One region of the Kitasatospora sp. NPDC088391 genome, then DNA from elsewhere that is predicted to be linked to it. Evidence: riboswitches for the same ligand, from Rfam matches in the RefSeq annotation. Region 1 holds a riboswitch; each other region holds the start of a gene.
What was found. Region 1 has a riboswitch for thiamine pyrophosphate ahead of ACIQBJ_RS10935 (purine-cytosine permease family protein). Riboswitches for the same ligand answer to the same signal wherever they lie in the genome.
Positions count from the first base shown of each region.

Region 2: it holds a riboswitch for thiamine pyrophosphate, as region 1 does, so the genes downstream of both, thiC (phosphomethylpyrimidine synthase ThiC) here and ACIQBJ_RS10935 (purine-cytosine permease family protein) in region 1, are expected to answer to the same signal.
Region 3: it holds a riboswitch for thiamine pyrophosphate, as region 1 does, so the genes downstream of both, thiO (glycine oxidase ThiO) here and ACIQBJ_RS10935 (purine-cytosine permease family protein) in region 1, are expected to answer to the same signal.

Region 1 is NZ_JBIVNB010000003.1:506,367-511,894, forward strand. It holds gene ACIQBJ_RS10930 (medium chain dehydrogenase/reductase family protein) at 1-849, shown strand, start outside; gene ACIQBJ_RS10935 (purine-cytosine permease family protein) at 924-2,324, opposite strand; TPP riboswitch at 2,315-2,466, opposite strand; gene ACIQBJ_RS10940 (S1C family serine protease) at 2,711-4,414, shown strand; tRNA gene ACIQBJ_RS10945 (tRNA-Ser) at 4,479-4,567, shown strand; gene ACIQBJ_RS10950 (NUDIX hydrolase) at 4,718-5,296, opposite strand; gene ACIQBJ_RS10955 (hypothetical protein) at 5,302-5,528, opposite strand, start outside.
Region 2 is NZ_JBIVNB010000003.1:233,612-239,139, forward strand. It holds gene ACIQBJ_RS09755 (hypothetical protein) at 1-769, shown strand, start outside; gene thiC (phosphomethylpyrimidine synthase ThiC) at 855-2,636, opposite strand; TPP riboswitch at 2,649-2,754, opposite strand; gene ACIQBJ_RS09765 (hypothetical protein) at 2,915-3,115, shown strand; gene ACIQBJ_RS09770 (flotillin family protein) at 3,304-4,788, shown strand; gene ACIQBJ_RS09775 (3-oxoacyl-ACP synthase III family protein) at 4,955-5,528, shown strand, end outside.
Region 3 is NZ_JBIVNB010000005.1:161,573-167,100, reverse strand. It holds gene thiE (thiamine phosphate synthase) at 1-131, opposite strand, end outside; gene ACIQBJ_RS17335 (Rv2175c family DNA-binding protein) at 128-493, opposite strand; gene ACIQBJ_RS17330 (NAD(P)/FAD-dependent oxidoreductase) at 511-1,719, opposite strand; TPP riboswitch at 1,792-1,904, shown strand; gene thiO (glycine oxidase ThiO) at 1,873-3,057, shown strand; gene thiS (sulfur carrier protein ThiS) at 3,054-3,263, shown strand; gene ACIQBJ_RS17315 (thiazole synthase) at 3,267-4,058, shown strand; gene pknB (Stk1 family PASTA domain-containing Ser/Thr kinase) at 4,101-5,528, shown strand, end outside.

The DNA of each region.
Region 1 (5,528 bases):
TTCCCGTTCGTCCCGGGCTACGACCTGGTCGGCCGGATCACCGCCACCGGCCCGGGCACCGACCCCGCCCTGGCGGGGCGCCGGATCGCCGCGCTCACCAAGACCGGCGGCTGGGCCAGCCACGTCCTGCTCGACCCGGCCGACACCGTGCCCGTCCCGGACGGCCTCGACCCGGCCGAGGCGGAGACCGCCGTCGTCAACGGCATCACCGCCCACCAGATGCTGCACCGCCACGCCCGGGTCCGCGCCGGACAGACCGTCCTGGTGCACGGCGCGGGCGGCGGCGTCGGCCAGCTCCTCGCCCAACTCGCCCGCGCCGCCGGCGCCGAGGTGATCGGCACCGCCTCCCCGCGCCACCACGACACGCTGCGCGCCCTCGGCGTCACCCCCGTCGACTACCGCACCGGCGACGTCCCCGCCCAGGTCCGCCGCCTCGCCCCCGGCGGGGTGGACGCCGTCTTCGACCACGTCGGCCTGCGCAGCGTGGTCGACTCCTGGGGCCTGCTCGCCCCCCGCGGCACCCTGGTCGCCTACGGCAGCGCCGCGACCCGCGACGACACCGGCTCCAAGCAGTGGCCGGTGCTCAAGATCCTGGCCCGCACCTGGTGGTGGAACACCGTGCCGAACGGCCGCCGCGCCCACTTCTACAACATCTGGGCGGGCCGGGCGCTGGGCCGCGACCGCTTCCGGTCCCGGCTGCGCGCCGACCTCACCGCCGTCCTGGACGCCGTCCGGCGCGGCGAGATCACCGCGCCACTGGCCGCCCGCCTCCCGCTCACCGACGCCGCCGAGGCACTGCGCCTCGCCGAGTCCGGCACCGTCACCGGCAAGATCGTGCTGATCCCCTGAAACCCCGGGCCCGTCCGTCTGCCGTCCGCCGGCCCCGTCCGTCCGCCGGCCCCGTCCGTCCGCCGGCCCCGGCCTCAGCCCTTCCGGCCGACGCCCCCGCTGCTCCCGCCGTTCCCGCTGCTCGCGCCGCCCGCCAGCGCCGTCACCGCGAGGGTGACCAGCGCCGCGACCAGGAACGAGAACAGCGAGGCCGAGCTCCACGCCTGCGGGGTGAAGTGCACCGCCTGCTGCAGGTCCTCCCAGCGGCCGGTCCACCAGTCGCCGATCTTCGACGGCGCCAGGAACTGGTACACCGCGAAGCCGACCGCCCACGGCAGCAGCATCACCCAGCGCGCGGGCGCGTCCTGTGACAGGTCCCAGCCGCGTCGGCCCGCGCCGAGGAAGTAGTCCACCGCCAGCACCGCGAACAGCGGCACGAACACCGACCCGATCAGGCCGAGGAACCCGTAGTACGAGTCGGTGAACTCCTTGATCTGCAGCGCCAGCACCGTCACCAGCACGCCGATGCCGCCGGTCAGCACCCGCCGGTCGGCCCGCGGCCACAGGTTGTGGATCGACATCGCGGTCGAGTACACGTTGGCGAACGACTGGTCCGACTCGCGCAGCACCAGCACCAGCAGGAACGCCCAGCCCGCGGCCACCCCGGTGAACGACTCGAAGATCCGGTTCGCGTCGCCGCCCGACTGCAGCAGCGCCACCACGCCCAGCACGTAGCACCACACCTGGGCCACCGTGTAGCCGGAGAACGTCCCCCAGAACGCCTTCGCCGAGCTGCGCGCGTGCCGGGTGTAGTCCGCGGCCAGCGGGACGAAGGAGATCGACACCGCGATCACCGCGTCCGTCGCGGCCAGGAAGCCGTCCCAGTTGCCCGCGCCCGGGTCCGGGAAGCCCTGCCGGGCGAACTGGACGGTGAAGTACACCATCGCCACGCCGACCGCGACCGCCACGTACTTGCGCAGCACCGCGATCGCGCCCAGCGGCCAGATCGTCAGCACCGTGGTCAGCGCGCCCGCCAGCAGCACGAACAGCCAGCGCCAGCCCTCGGTGCCGGTCACCGTCTGGGCACCCCAGGCGATCACCGTCAGCTCGTACACGCCCCAGCCGACGCACTGCAGGATGTTCAGCACCGTCGGCACGTACGACAGCCGGGTGCCGAACAGTCCGCGCAGCACCGCCATCGCCGGCGCGCCGGTGCGGGCGCCCACCAGGGCGGCCACCGCCAGCATCGCGGTGCCGATCGCGGTGCCCGCCACGATCGCGGTCACCGCGGCCGTGAAGCCCAGCTCGTGACCCTGTTCGCCCAGCACCGTCGCGGCACTGGTGAACCCGATCAGGCTCACCCCGAGGTTCGCCCAGAGCGCGAACAGCGCCCGGAAGTCGAGGGTGCGCGGCGGGGCCGTGTCGAGGGTCAGCGGGGCCTCGGCGCGCGCCTCGGCACCATGATCGGAAATTTGGGCAGACGGAACAGCCGACATGGCCGATACTCCCTACGCCGGCATTACCCGGACAGGTTCCGGCGGTCAGCGCCCCCTCGCCCGTGGTGGCGTCACAACCATGGCCTACGGTCGAACCGGCGCACTCTCAGCCTGGCTGGTCCAAGCTCCCGCGACGTTCTTCGGTTTACAGGAGCGAAAGGCTAGCCCCCGGACGGGGGAACGCCAAGGCCGGGGGGTCGGACGTCCGCATCGCGGGACCACCTGTGTGCATGTCAGAGCGGCCTAAGGCTTCTCATGATTTCTTCAGGGGCCCGCTTACGGTGTCCGAATCCGGCATAGGAAAAACTGTGCTCCGAGGTTGCGACCGCGCCGGACGCGCCGCCGCGGTCCGCAGTCCAAGGTCTTGTCAGCGATGGAGGTCGTCCGTGAGCACCGAGCACGCGAGTGGTACCACCCCGCCGGAGAAGGGCCCCGAGCCCGCCGGCACCGAGGCGGTGGCTGCCGGCTCCGGTACGCCCGCACCGGCTCCCGCCTACCTCGACGCCCCGCCGCCGGTCGTCCCGGTCTCCCCGCCCGCGCCCGCACCCGCCGTGCCGGCGGCTCCTGCCGCTCCCGCTGCTGCCGCCGCTCCGCGTCCGGACGAGACCATCCAGCTCGGCAAGGTGCCCTCGGCCCCGCTCGACGCCCCGCCGCCGTTCCAGAACCCGTACGGCACCCCGAACGCCCCGACCAACCCGTTCGCGGCCCCGACCGCCGCCGCCCCGGGCCACGACGCCCCGACGGCCGTCGCCCCGGCGGTGCCCGCCGCCCCGGTCCCGTACGCCCAGGACGGCGGCCCGGCCGCGCCCGGCGGTTACGGTGCGCCCGAGCAGCCGCACCACCCGTTCGGCGCAGGCCACCCGGTCGGCGGCTGGGGCAACCCGTCCGGCTTCGAACCGACCGGCGGCGCGGGCGGCCCGGGCGCGCCCTGGGGCGCCCCGCAGCCGGGGGCGGGCGGTTCCGGCAACGGCAAGCGCGGCAAGCTGATCGGACTGGTCGCGGCCGTCGCGCTGGTCGCGGGCCTGATCGGCGGGGCGATCGGCGCGTCCGTGACGGACCGCAACGACACCTCCAGCGCCGGGTCCAGCCACAACAGCACCACCGTCACGGTCGGCAACACCCACCAGAACCTGGACCGGGCCCCGGAGTCCGTCGCCGGGATCGCGGCCAAGGCGCTGCCGTCCACCGTCACCATCAAGGCCCAGGGCTCCAGCGAGTCCGGCACCGGCACCGGGTTCGTCTTCGACACCGAGGGCCACATCCTGACCAACAACCACGTGGTCGCGCCGGCCGCCAACGGCGGCAAGCTCACCGTCAAGTTCTCCGACGGCTCCGCGTACGACGCCTCGGTGGTCGGCCGGGCCGAGGGCTACGACGTCGCGGTGATCAAGCTCGACAAGCCCCCGACGGGCAAGCTCAACCCGCTGCCGCTCGGCGACTCCGACAAGGTCGCGATCGGCGACGCCACCATCGCCATCGGCGCCCCGTACGGCCTCGAAGGCACCGTCACCACCGGCATCATCTCCGCCAAGGACCGCCCGGTCGCCTCCGGCGACGAGACCGGCGCGCAGGCCTCCTACATGAACGCCCTGCAGACCGACGCCTCGATCAACCCGGGCAACTCCGGCGGCCCGCTGCTGGACGCCTCCGGCTCGGTGATCGGCATCAACTCGGCGATCCAGTCCAACACCAGCGGCAACGGCCGGGCCGGCTCCATCGGCCTCGGCTTCGCCATCCCGATCAACCAGGCCAAGTGGGTCGCCCAGACCCTGATCAAGGACGGCACCCCGGTCTACGCGATCCTCGGCGTCCTGCGCAACGACGACTACCGCGGCGACGGCGCCCAGATCGCCACCGCCGCCGTCCGCGACACCCCGGCCGTCACCCCGAACGGCCCCGCCGACCAGGCCGGCCTCAAGGCTGGCGACGTCATCACCAAGCTCGGCGGCATCGCCATCGACAGCGGCCCGACCCTGGTCAGCGAGATCTGGACCCACAAGCCCGGCGAGAAGGTCGAGGTCGAGTACACCCGCGACGGCAAGCCCGCCAAGACCACCGTCACCCTCGGCGAACGCAAGGGCGACAACTGACAGTCCCCCACCCGAAACGGTGTGCACCGAACCCGCCCCGACCCGTTAGGCTGACCCCCACCGAGGAGGGTTGCCCGAGCGGCCTAAGGGAACAGTCTTGAAAACTGTCGTGGCCTCTGGTCACCGTGGGTTCAAATCCCACACCCTCCGCCACCTGGTGGGGTGAACCACCAGCCCAGGGCGGGTACCGGCGTCACGTCGGTACCCGCCCTGGGTCGTTTGCTCCCGACGGTCCTTCAGTACCTCTGCCGGGTCGGCTCCGGAGACGGTCGTGGCCCGGTTCGAGGGCTTTCGGCGGGGTGTTCAGGGCAGGTGCCGGTGGGCCTGGGCGAGGGTGAGGGCGGCGAGGGTCATGCCGTCATCGAGGGCGCCGGTGGCGATCCAGTGCCAGAGTTCGGGGAGGGGGAGCCAGCGGGTTTCGGTGACTTCGTCCGGGGCGAGGGGGCTGCTGGGGGTGGTGGTGGGGACGAGGGCTCGGACGATGGCGACTTCGGCGGCGAGCAGGCCGGAGTCGGGGGTCATGGTGCCGAGGAGGTGGAACTCGGCGTCGGGGATGCCGAGTTCCTCGTGGAGTTCGGTGCGGGCGGTGAGCAGCGGGTCGGTGCCGTGGGAGAAGCCGCGGGGCAGCGCCCACTGGGGGCGGCCGAGGGGGTAGCGGTAGGTGCGGACCAGGCCGATGGTGTCGCCGTGGACGGGCAGGATCACCACGCCCAGACCCTCGTCGCGGTGACGGATCTTCAGGTAGGTGCCGGGCGTCCCGCTGGGGAAGACGACCTCGTCGTCGTACACGTCGACGAAGCGGTTGCGGTAGGCGAGTACTTCCCGGGTGCGCCGGACGGCGTCCGGGTGCTCCGCGTGTTCCGGGGTTCCGGTGTCCGCCATGCCGTTCAGCCCCTCACGTCGACGACCTGTCCCAGGGCGCAGGCCAGCCGGCGGGCGAGGAGGCGGCGGACCGCGCTGTCCTTGCCCTTGCGGTAGAGGACGCTGCCGACCGCGCCGACCGCCATCGCCGGGTAGCCGACGAGGCCGGGCAGCTTCCACACCTCGGAGGCCATCGCCGGGCCGACGGCGCCCGCCGCGGTCAGGACCAGCTCGATCGCCAGGCCGCCCGCCG
Region 2 (5,528 bases), 270 kb from region 1:
GGTGGAGCTGCTGAACGACCAGGACGACAGCACCAACAGCGCCCCGATGACCTTGCCGGTCGACGCCCCCACCGGTGCCCTCCTCCAGACCTTCGCCGACTACTCGGGCACCGTCTCGTACAAGCAGCCGTTCCGGACCGCCCTCAACCTGACCAACAACGGTGGGGACATCACCTCGGCGATCACCCCGACCCTCCGTTTCGACAACGCGTCCGGTCAGAACACGTTCCCCTTCGAGCTGGACGTGCTGCAGGACGACAAGTGGGTCACCGTCGCCGGAACGAACAACACCTGGAAGCTGCCGGCGGTGGCGGGCGGTCTCGCCAAGGGCGCGAGCCACCAGTACGAGGTGCGGATCTCGCTCACCGACCCCGCCGCGCAGGGCCACTACTACTCCGAGTGGCTCAGCCTCCTCCCGGACACCGACCAGGGCCCGGTCGACATCGACTCGAAGAGCCTGCTGGCCGTGGACGGCACCCCGCTGCCCACCCCCGCCCCGAGCACCTCCGCGCCCCGGCCCGGCCCGGGCGCCCCGACCACGGCCCCGACCGGTACCCCGACCACCGGGAGCACCCCCGCCACGGCCCCGACCGGCACCCCCGGCACCCGGGTCGCCGCCGCCGCGCTCACCTCCCCGGTCACCGGCACCCTGGCCAGCACCGGGGCCGACGAGTCCGGCGCCCTGCTGGGCGCGGGCGGTGCGCTGGTGCTGCTGGGTTCCTGCGCGGTCCTCTTCGCGAAGCTCCGCCGCACCCGCCCCCAGGACTGACCGGTACCTGCACCTGCACAGACCGGAGCGCCGCGCCGGGAGACCCCCTCCGTCTCCCGGTGCGGCGCGGTCGGTGGGGCCGGGGTCAGTCGGCCAGCGGGAGGTAGACGCGGTTGCCCTGGGCGGCGAACTCGGCGGACTTCTCGGCCATGCCGGCCAGCGCGGCCTGCTCGGCCTCGCCGCCGTGCTCGTCGCGGATCTGCTGGGAGATCTTCATCGAGCAGAACTTGGGACCGCACATGGAGCAGAAGTGCGCGGTCTTGGCGGGCTCCGCGGGGAGGGTCTCGTCGTGGAAGTCGCGGGCGGTCTCCGGGTCGAGGGCCAGGTTGAACTGGTCCTCCCAGCGGAACTCGAAGCGGGCGTCGGAGAGCGCGTCGTCCCAGGCCTGCGCGCCGGGGTGGCCCTTGGCGAGGTCGGCGGCATGGGCGGCGATCTTGTAGGTGATGACGCCGGTCTTCACGTCGTCCCGGTTCGGCAGGCCGAGGTGTTCCTTCGGGGTGACGTAGCAGAGCATCGCGGTGCCCCACCAGGCGATCATCGCGGCGCCGATGCCCGAGGTGATGTGGTCGTAGCCGGGCGCGACGTCGGTGGTCAGCGGGCCGAGGGTGTAGAACGGGGCCTCGTCGCAGATCTCCTTCTGCAGGTCCATGTTCTCGCGGATCTTGTGCATCGGGACGTGCCCGGGGCCCTCGATCATCACCTGGACGTCCTTGGCCCGGGCGATCCGGCCCAGTTCGCCCAGCGTGGTGAGCTCGGCGAACTGCGCCTCGTCGTTGGCGTCGGCGATCGAGCCGGGCCGCAGGCCGTCACCGAGCGAGAAGGTGACGTCGTAGGCGCGCAGCAGGTCGCAGAGTTCCTCGAAGTGCGTGTAGAGGAAGTTCTCCTGATGGTGCGCCAGGCACCAGGCGGCCATGATGGAGCCGCCGCGCGAGACGATGCCGGTCTTGCGCCGGGCGGTGAGCGGCACGTACCGCAGCAGCACGCCGGCGTGCACCGTCATGTAGTCGACGCCCTGCTCGCACTGCTCGACCACGGTGTCCCGGTAGACCTCCCAGCTCAGCTCCTCGGCCCGGCCGTCGACCTTCTCCAGCGCCTGGTAGAGCGGCACGGTGCCGATCGGGACGGGGGAGTTGCGCAGGATCCACTCGCGGGTGGTGTGGATGTTGCGGCCGGTGGAGAGGTCCATGACGGTGTCGGCGCCCCAGCGGGTGGCCCAGGTCATCTTCTCCACCTCCTCCTCGATCGAGGAGGTGACCGCGGAGTTGCCGATGTTGGCGTTGATCTTCACCAGGAAGTCGGTGCCGATGATCGCCGGTTCGACCTCGGGGTGGTTCACGTTGACCGGGATGACCGCCCGGCCGCTCGCCACCCGCTCGCGGACGAACTCCGGCTCCAGGCCCTCGCGGAGCGCGACGAACTCCATCTCGGGGGTGATCAGGCCGCGCTTGGCGTAGCCGAGCTGGGTGACGGCGACGCCGTCCCGGGCGCGCAGCGGGCGGCGGGCCCGGCCGGGGAAGACCGCGTCCAGGTTGCGCAGGTCGCCGCCGCGCGGCGCGGTGTGCTTGATCCCGTCGTCCTCGGGGCGGGCCTCGTGGCCCTCGTACTCCTCGACGTCGCCGCGCTGCCTGATCCACGGGTCGCGCAGCGCGGGCAGCCCGCGGCGCACGTCGGTGGGGACGTCGGGGTCGGTGTACGGGCCGGAGGTGTCGTACAGCGGGACGGTCCCGCCGCTGGTCAGCCGCACCTCGCGGTGGGGGACCAGCAGGTCGGGGCGGCTGCCGCGGCGGTACGCCTTGCGCCAGGCCGGGGTGGGGTAGCCGGTGGTGGCCGACTGGTGGGCAGACGTCTCTTCGGAAAATGCGGTCATGCGACCTTCCACTCCCTACGCCGGCATTACCCGGTCAGGTTCCTGCGGTCGGCGCAGCAGCTGGTCCGCGGTTCGCGTACCGTCAGCGCCCTCTCAGCCCGGTGCTCCGAGCTCCCGTTCCGCGCGGGGGCAGTTCGCCGCCCGCGTTCGCCGTTCACCGTAGGGCACCGGGCGCGCGCGGTCCAGGGCGCATCCCCCGCCCTTCCGTGCGCCGGACGTGCAACTGCCGCGCTCCGCCGACCTGTTCGCCACCCGGCCGACGTGGGAGAATGGCCGGGATGATCGGGCTGACGGGGCGGGTGACGGGGCGGATCGGCGCCGGGTTGGTCGGCGAGGTGATGGTGCACGTCCCGGAGCGGCAGGGCACCGAGGCGTTCCTGGCGTACCTCGCCGTCCCGGGCGAGCGGCTGGAGCCCGGTTCGATGGTGGTCGTGGTCGAGTACCAGCCACCGCGCACGGTCTACGTCGCGCCGCTCTGAGCCTCCGTCAGTACACGCACGACGGCAGCCGTCGAACTGTTTCGAGACAGTGACGGTCGACACCGGCGTTCCCTCTTCCACCGCGATCAGGACAAGCGCAGAATGCGGGCTGCCACCGGATTCCGCGCCATCCTGCACGACCGAAGCGCAGCCACGGAACCGGTGTGCCCTGAAGGGGGAGATTGCCGATGCTGATCGGCATTGTCGGCGGAGCCGTCGCTGGCCTCGTCGCACTGATCGTGCTGTTCAAACTCATGTGGCGGGTGGCCGAGCCCAACGAGGCCCTGGTCATCTCCGGTTCCAAGCACGGTGAGGGGCTCGGCTTCCGGGTCGTCACCGGCCGGGGCACCCTGGTGATCCCCGGCGTCCAGGCGGTGCGCCGGCTGTCGCTGGACCTCAACGAGGCCGCGCTGGACGTCGAGTGCGTGACGTCGCAGGGCATCCCGGTGCACGTCAAGGGCGTGGTGATCTTCAAGGTGGGCGACGACAACGCGTCCATCGCCAACGCCGCCCGCCGCTTCCTGGACCAGCAGAAGATGATGGGCCAGCGGGTGCACAACGTATTCGCCGGACACCTGCGCTCCATCGTCGGCGGGCTGACCGTCGAGGACATGATCCGCGACCGCGAGCGCCTCACCGGGGAGACCCGCTCCGCCTCGGGCATCGAGATGGAGAAGCTCGGCCTGATCATCGACTCGCTGCAGATCCAGGAGATCCTGGACCCGACCGGCTACATCACCAACCTGGCCGCGCCGCACGCCGCCGCCGTCCAGCGGGACGCCCGGATCGCGGCCGCCGAGGCCGACCGCCGGGCCACCGAGGCCGAGCAGGAGGCGTTCGCCCGCAAGGCCGAGGCGACCCGCAACTCGGGCATCCAGCAGGCCGGCTACCAGGCCGAGATGGACACCGCCGCGGCCCGCGCCATGCAGGCCGGACCGCTCGCCCAGGCCGCCGCCCGGCAGGAGGTCGTGGTCCAGGAGACCAAGGTCGCCGAGCTGGAGGCGCGCCGCAAGGAGCAGCAGCTCCAGGTCGACGTCCGCAAGCCCGCCGACGCCCGCGCCTACGAGACCCGCACCAAGGCCGAGGCCGACCGCGACGCCCGGATCTCCGCCGCCGAGGCGCTGTCCCGGGAGACCGAGCTGAAGACCGCCGCCGAGGCCAACCGGGTCAAGGTCGCCGCGGCCGCCGAGGCCGAGGCCACCAAGGCCCGCGGCCTGGCCGCCGCCGAGGCCACCCGGGCCACCGGTGAGGCACAGGCCGCCGCCGAGGCCGCCAAGGGCCTCGCCGAGGCGGAGGCCGCCCGCGCCAAGGGCTTGGCCGAGGCCGAGGCGACCCGGGCCCAGGGCCTCGCCGAGGCCGAGGGCATCAAGGCCCGCGCCGCGGCGCTGGCCGAGAACCAGGAGGCGGTGGTCGCCCAGCAGCTCGCCGAGAACTGGCCCGCCATCGTCCGGGCCGGCGCCGACGCGTTCGGCAACGTCGAGCACATGGTGCTGCTGAACGGCGCCGAGGGCATGTCCGAGATGTTCGCCAAGGCCCTCACCATGGGCGGCACCGGCCTCGGCCTGGCCCGCCAGCTGCTCAACTCGATGACCCCGGACGCCCCGGCCGAGCCCGCCAAGGCCCCGGTCCCGGCCACCCAGGTCATCCCGGTCCAGAGCACCGACTCCGAGTAACCGGCCGCCCGGGCGGCCGCACCGCCCGCCGACGCCCCGTCAGGAGCGCCGACCGATCCGCCCGGTGGAGGGGACACCCTTCCGCCGGGCGGATCTCCGTATCCCCCGCCCCCGCTGAGTACTCGTACTCACGCCCGAACGGCCGCATCCGCGCCAGCATCGAGACATGGACAGCCTGCCCCGCATCGGTATCACCGCCGTCGGCTCCGCCCTGCCCCGACAGACCGTCACCTCCGCCCAGCTCCAGCGGGAGGTCGCGGCGGGCTCCCGGCTGCCGCTGCCGGACGGCATGTTCGAGAAGGCCACCGGCATCCGCACCCGCCGCTTCGCCGGACCCGACGAACACCCGTCCGCGCTCGCCCTGGCCGCCGGCCGCCGGGCGCTGGCCGCCCGCGGCCTGGAGCCCGCCGACCTCGACCTGCTGGTCTTCGCCTCCGCCTCCCGGGACGTCTGCGAACCCGCCACCGCCCACCTCGTCCAGGCCGAACTCGGCTCCCGGGCCCACGCGTTGGACGTCTCCAACGCCTGCAACAGCTTCCTCAACGGCATCGACACCGCCCGCGCGATGATCCTGGCCGGCCGGGCCCACCGGGCCCTGGTCGTCACCGGCGAGACCCCGAGCCGGGCGATGCGCCGCGACCCCTCCGGCCTCGCCGAGTTCCGGGACGGCTTCGCCGGCTACACCTTCGGCGACGGCGGCGCCGCCGTGGTCGTCGAGCGGGTCGAACGCGGCGGCATCC
Region 3 (5,528 bases), on a different contig from region 1:
TCGCGGAGCTGGACGATGTCGACGCCGCCCGCCAGCACCGCGTCCAGGAACTCGGGCAGGTCGCCCTGCTCCCGGCGGGCGTCGGTGCAGAGGTAGAGCCGGGCGTCCGCCAGTCGCCGACGGGCCGTCACAGGGCCAGGGCCTGGGCGCGGCGCTTGACCTCGGTGCCGCGGTTCTCCCGCAGGGCCTGGATGGGGGTGCCGGGGAGGGACTCGTCCTCGGTGAACATCCACTCCAGGATCTCCTCGTCGGAGAAGCCGCAGTCGCGGAGCACCGTGAGGGTGCTGACCAGGTGCTTGACCGGGCCGTCGTCCTCGATGAAGTCGGCGGGGACCTGCAGGGAGTTGTTCGCGCCGCGCCGGACGGCCAGCAGGGTGCGGGCGCGCACCATGTCGCGGATCTCGGTGATCACCACCCCCCACCGCTCGGCGATGTCGGGCAGGTACACCCACGCGGGGACCAGGGCGTCAGTCTTGGGATCAATCGTGCTCACGGCCCCAGCCTACCCAGCTACTGGGCGGCGGCCGCCTTCAGCGGGACGGCCGGGTCGGCGGCGCGGGCCGGGTCGAGCACCGTGGCGCGCTCGACCAGCCGGCGGCCCTGGGCGAGGTCGCGGGGGCGGTCGACGGCGAGGAGCGCGACGAGCGCGACGTCGCGCAGCCAGAGCACCGTCCAGGCGGGGTCGGACGGGGAGCCGCGCCAGAGCAGGTGGTCGGCCCCGGCGTGCCGGCCGGCGTACTGGACGGTGCGGCCGAACTGCTCGGACCAGAAGTACGGGACGGGGTCGTAGGGGGCGTCCAGGGTGCCGAGGACCGAGGCGGCGACGGCCCCGCCGGAGTGCAGGGCGTGGTCCCAGTGCTGGACGGCGAGCCGGGTGCCGAACCGGGCGGACGGGTAGGAGACGCAGTCGCCGGCCGCCCAGACGCCGGGCAGCGCGGTGCGCAGCCGGTCGTCGACGGGGACGGTGCCCCCGGGGTCGAGGGCGAGCGGGCCGCCGGCCAGCCAGTCGGTGGCGGGGCGGGCGCCGACGCCGACCACGACCTCGTCGGCGGGCAGGTGGGTGCCGTCGGCGAGCAGCACCCCGCCGTCGGCGGCCCCGGCGACGGTGGCGCCGCGGCGCAGGTCGACGCCGGCGGCGGCGTACCAGTCGGCCATCAGGGCGCCGAGTTCGGCGGGCAGCGCGCCGGGCAGCGGGGTGGCGGCGGCCTCGACGACGGTGACCTCGCAGCCGAGGGCGCGGGCGACGGTGGCGGTCTCGGCGCCGATCCAGCCCGCGCCGACCAGCACGATCCGGCGGCCGGGGGTGAGCGCGGCGCGCAGCGCGAGGGCGTCATCGACGGTGCGCAGGGTGCGGGCGGCGGGCAGGCCGGGGAGGGTGCGCGGTCCGGCGCCGGTGGCGATCACCAGGGCGTCGTAGCGCAGTTCGCCGCGGTCGGTGCGCAGGACGCCGTCGTCGAGGCCGGTGGCGCGGCGGTCGGCGAGGAGGTCGACGTCCAGTCCGGCCCAGTCGATCTCGAAGGTGGTCCGGTCGGCCTTGCCGAGCAGGACGTCCTTGGAGAGCGGGGGGCGGTCGTAGGGCGGGTGGGGTTCGTCGCCGAGCAGGGCGATCGGGCCCCGCCAGCCGCCCTGCCGGAGGTTGAGCGCGGCCTGCGCGCCCGCCATGCCCGCCCCGACCACGACGGCCCGGTCCGTTGTCCTCAGCTCAGCCACGGCGTCCACCCTACCGAGCGGGGTCCGCCGCGGGCAGGCGTCTTCGGGGCGGAATCGGCGCGGCGTTAAGGTGGAGGGGAGTCACTTGATCACGGGAGCCCGGCGCACCGGGCTGAGAGGCGGGCTGCGGCGGCCCGCGACCGTCCGAACCTGATCCGGGTCATGCCGGCGAAGGGAGAAGAAGCCGCTGTGGCACATTCCGACGTGCTCGTGGTCGGCGGGGGGATCATCGGTCTGGGCGTGGCCTGGCGGACCGCGCAGCGCGGCCTGTCGGTGGCGGTGGTGGACCCGTCGCCGGGCGGCGGGGCGGTGCGGGTCGCCGCGGGCATGCTCGCCCCGGTGACCGAACTGCAGTACGGCGAGGAGCCGTTGCTGCGGCTGGGGGTGGCGTCCAACGAGCGGTACGCGGCGTTCACGGCCGAGCTGACCGAGCTGACGGGGCTGGACACCGGCTACCGGGCGACCGGCACGCTGGCGGTCGCGCTGGACGCCGACGACCGGGCCGAGCTGCGCGAACTGCACGCCTTCCAGGCCCGGTTGGGCCTGTCCTCGGAGTGGCTGACCGGCCGCGAGTGCCGCCGGCTGGAGCCGATGCTGGCGCCGGGGGTGCGCGGCGGCCTGCACGTCGCCGACGACCACCAGGTGGACGGCCGCCGGCTGGCCGCGGCGCTGGTGGCGGCCTGCGAGCGGCTCGGGGTGGTCTTCCACCGGGCCGCGGCCGCCGAGTTGCTGACCGGTGGGCACCCGGGCGCGGCCCGGGCCACCGGCGTCCGGCTGTCGACCGGCGCGGAGCTGTCCGCCGGGTGCACGGTGCTGGCCGCGGGCCCGCGCAGCCACCTGCTGCCGGGCCTGCCGGACGGGGTGCTGCCGGCGATCCGCCCGGTCAAGGGCCAGGTGCTGCGGCTGCGCGTGCCGCCCCGGTACGCGCCGTTCCTGTCCCGCAACGTCCGCGCGGTGGTGCGCGGGCAGCACATCTACCTGGTGCCGCGCGCCGACGGCGAACTGGTGGTCGGCGCGACCACCGAGGAGCAGGGCCACGACACCACCGTGACGGCCGGCGGGGTGTACGAGCTGCTCCGGGACGCCCACGAACTGGTGCCCGGCATCACCGAGTTGGAGCTGGTGGAGACGGGCGCGGGGCTGCGGCCGGGCTCCCCCGACAACGCGCCGCTGCTCGGCCCGACCGCGCTGCCCGGGCTGGCCGCCGCCACCGGGCACTACCGCAACGGCGTGCTGCTCACCCCGGTCACCGCCGACCTGCTCGCCGACTACCTGGCCACCGGCGAACTGCCCGCCCTGGCCGCCGACTTCACCCCCCGCCGCTTCCGCACCGAGGTCCCCGCATGAACCGCATCACCCTGACCGTCAACGGCGCGCCCCGCACGGTGCCCGCCGCCACCACCCTCGACACCGTGGTCGCCGAGGTGTCGGCCGCCCCCACCGGGATCGCCGCCGCCGTCAACGAGGCGGTGGTGCCCCGCGGTTCGTGGGCCGCCACGGTGCTCGGCGCGGGCGACCGGGTCGAGATCCTCACCGCCGTCCAGGGGGGCTGACCGATGGCGGACGACGTGCTCACCATCGCCGGCACCGCGTTCGGCTCCCGCCTGATCATGGGCACCGGCGGCGCGCCGAGCCTGGACGTGCTGGAGCAGGCCCTGCTGGCCTCCGGCACCGAGCTGACCACGGTGGCGATGCGCCGGGTCGACACCGCCACCCGGGGCTCGGTACTGGACGTGCTGGCCCGCAACCGCATCCGGGTGCTGCCGAACACGGCGGGCTGCTACACCGCAGGCGAGGCCGTGCTGACCGCCCGGTTGGCCCGCGAGGCGCTCGGCACCGACTGGGTCAAGCTGGAGGTGATCGCCGACGAGCGGACCCTGCTGCCCGACCCGATCGAGCTGCTGGACGCCGCCGAGACCCTGGTGGACGACGGCTTCACCGTGCTGCCGTACACCAACGACGACCCGGTGCTGGCCCGGAAGCTGGAGGACGTCGGCTGCGCGGCGATCATGCCGCTGGGCTCGCCGATCGGCTCCGGCCTGGGCATCCGCAACCCGCACAACTTCCAGCTGATCGTGGAGGCCGCGGGCGTCCCGGTGGTGCTGGACGCGGGTGCGGGCACCGCCAGCGACGTCGCCCTGGCGATGGAGCTGGGCTGCTCGGCGGTGATGCTGGCGTCCGCCGTCACCCGGGCCCAGGAGCCGGTCCTGATGGCGGGGGCGATGCGCCACGCCGTCGAGGCCGGCCGGCTCGCCCACCGGGCCGGCCGGATCCCCCGCCGCTACTACGCCGAGGCGTCCTCCCCCACCGGCGGCCTCGCCGACACCCGCGAGCGCCCCGCCTTCTGACCCCCCGCCGAACCGCCCGCCCCCTACACTCCTCTGGTGGACATGACCATCGACGATCCCCTGTACGGCGTGCTGCTGGACGGCCGGTACCGGGTCGAGCAGCGGATCGCCGTCGGTGGCATGTCGACGGTGTACCGGGGGACGGACACCCGGCTGGACCGGACGGTCGCGCTGAAGGTGATGCACCCCTCGCTGGTGGGGGACGCCGACTTCACGGCCCGTTTCATCCGGGAGGCGAAGGCGGTCGCCCGCCTGGCCCACCCGAACGTGGTGAACGTGCTGGACCAGGGCGCGGACCCGCACGCGGTGTTCATGGCGATGGAGTACGTCCCCGGCCGGAACCTGCGGGACGTGCTGCACGACCGCGGGGCGCTGTCGGTGCGGGCCGCGCTGGACGTGCTGGAGCCGGTGCTGGCGGCGCTGGGCGCGGCGCACCGGGCCGGGCTGGTGCACCGGGACGTGAAGCCGGAGAACGTGCTGATCACCGACAACGGCCTGGTGAAGGTCGCCGACTTCGGCCTGGTCCGGCTGCTGACCGGCCAGGACAGCGGGTCCAGCACCACCCAGGCCGGCCAACTGCTGGGCAGCGTCTCGTACTTGGCGCCGGAGCAGATCCGCCAGGACGCGGACACCGACCAGCGGGTGGACGTGTACGCGGCCGGCATCCTGCTGTACGAGACGCTGACCGGCGCGAAGCCGCACACCGGCGAGAACGCCGCCCAGGTGATGTACCGCCACCTGCACGAGGACGTCCCGCCGCCCTCGCGGACCGCGCCCGCGGTGGGCCCGGAGCTGGACGCGATAGTGGCGGCGGCGACCGCCCGCGACCCGCTGGCCCGGCCGTGGGACGCGGTGGAGCTGCTGGCCGCGCTGCAGCGGGCCCGCCGGGCGCTGTCCGCCGCGCAATTGGACGCGGAGCCGCCCGCCTCGAACCGGCCGACCCCGCTGTTCAACCCGGGCGAGGCGACGGCGGTGATCCCGGCCCCGGGCGGCCTGGAGCGCACCAGCGTGCTGGACGTCCCGCCGGAGCTGCTGCTGCCGCCCCGCCCGCCGGCGGAGGCCGCCCCGGGCCGCCGGGCCGCGCGCCGGGCCGCCCGGCCGCCGCGCGGGCGCAAGCCGCTGATCTGGTCGGCGGTGCTGGCGGCGCTGCTGCTGGTGGTCGGCGGGGTGACGTACACGCTGTCGAGCGCGGTGTACGCGACGGTGCCGAGCGTGCTGGGGCAGAGCCGGGAGCAGGCGTCCGCGATCCTCGACCGGCAGGGGCTGCACGGGGCGTTCAGCGAGCAGTTCAGCGAGTCGGTGCAGGCCGGGCAGGTGATCTCGACCGACCCGGGGGTGGGCGCGAAGGTCCGCAAGAGCGACGACGTCCGGGTGCTGCTCTCCCGGGGCCCGGAGCGGGTCGCCGTCCCGGACCTGGCGGGCCGCCCGCAGGCGGAGGCCGCGAAGGCGCTGGCCGACGCCCGGCTGACG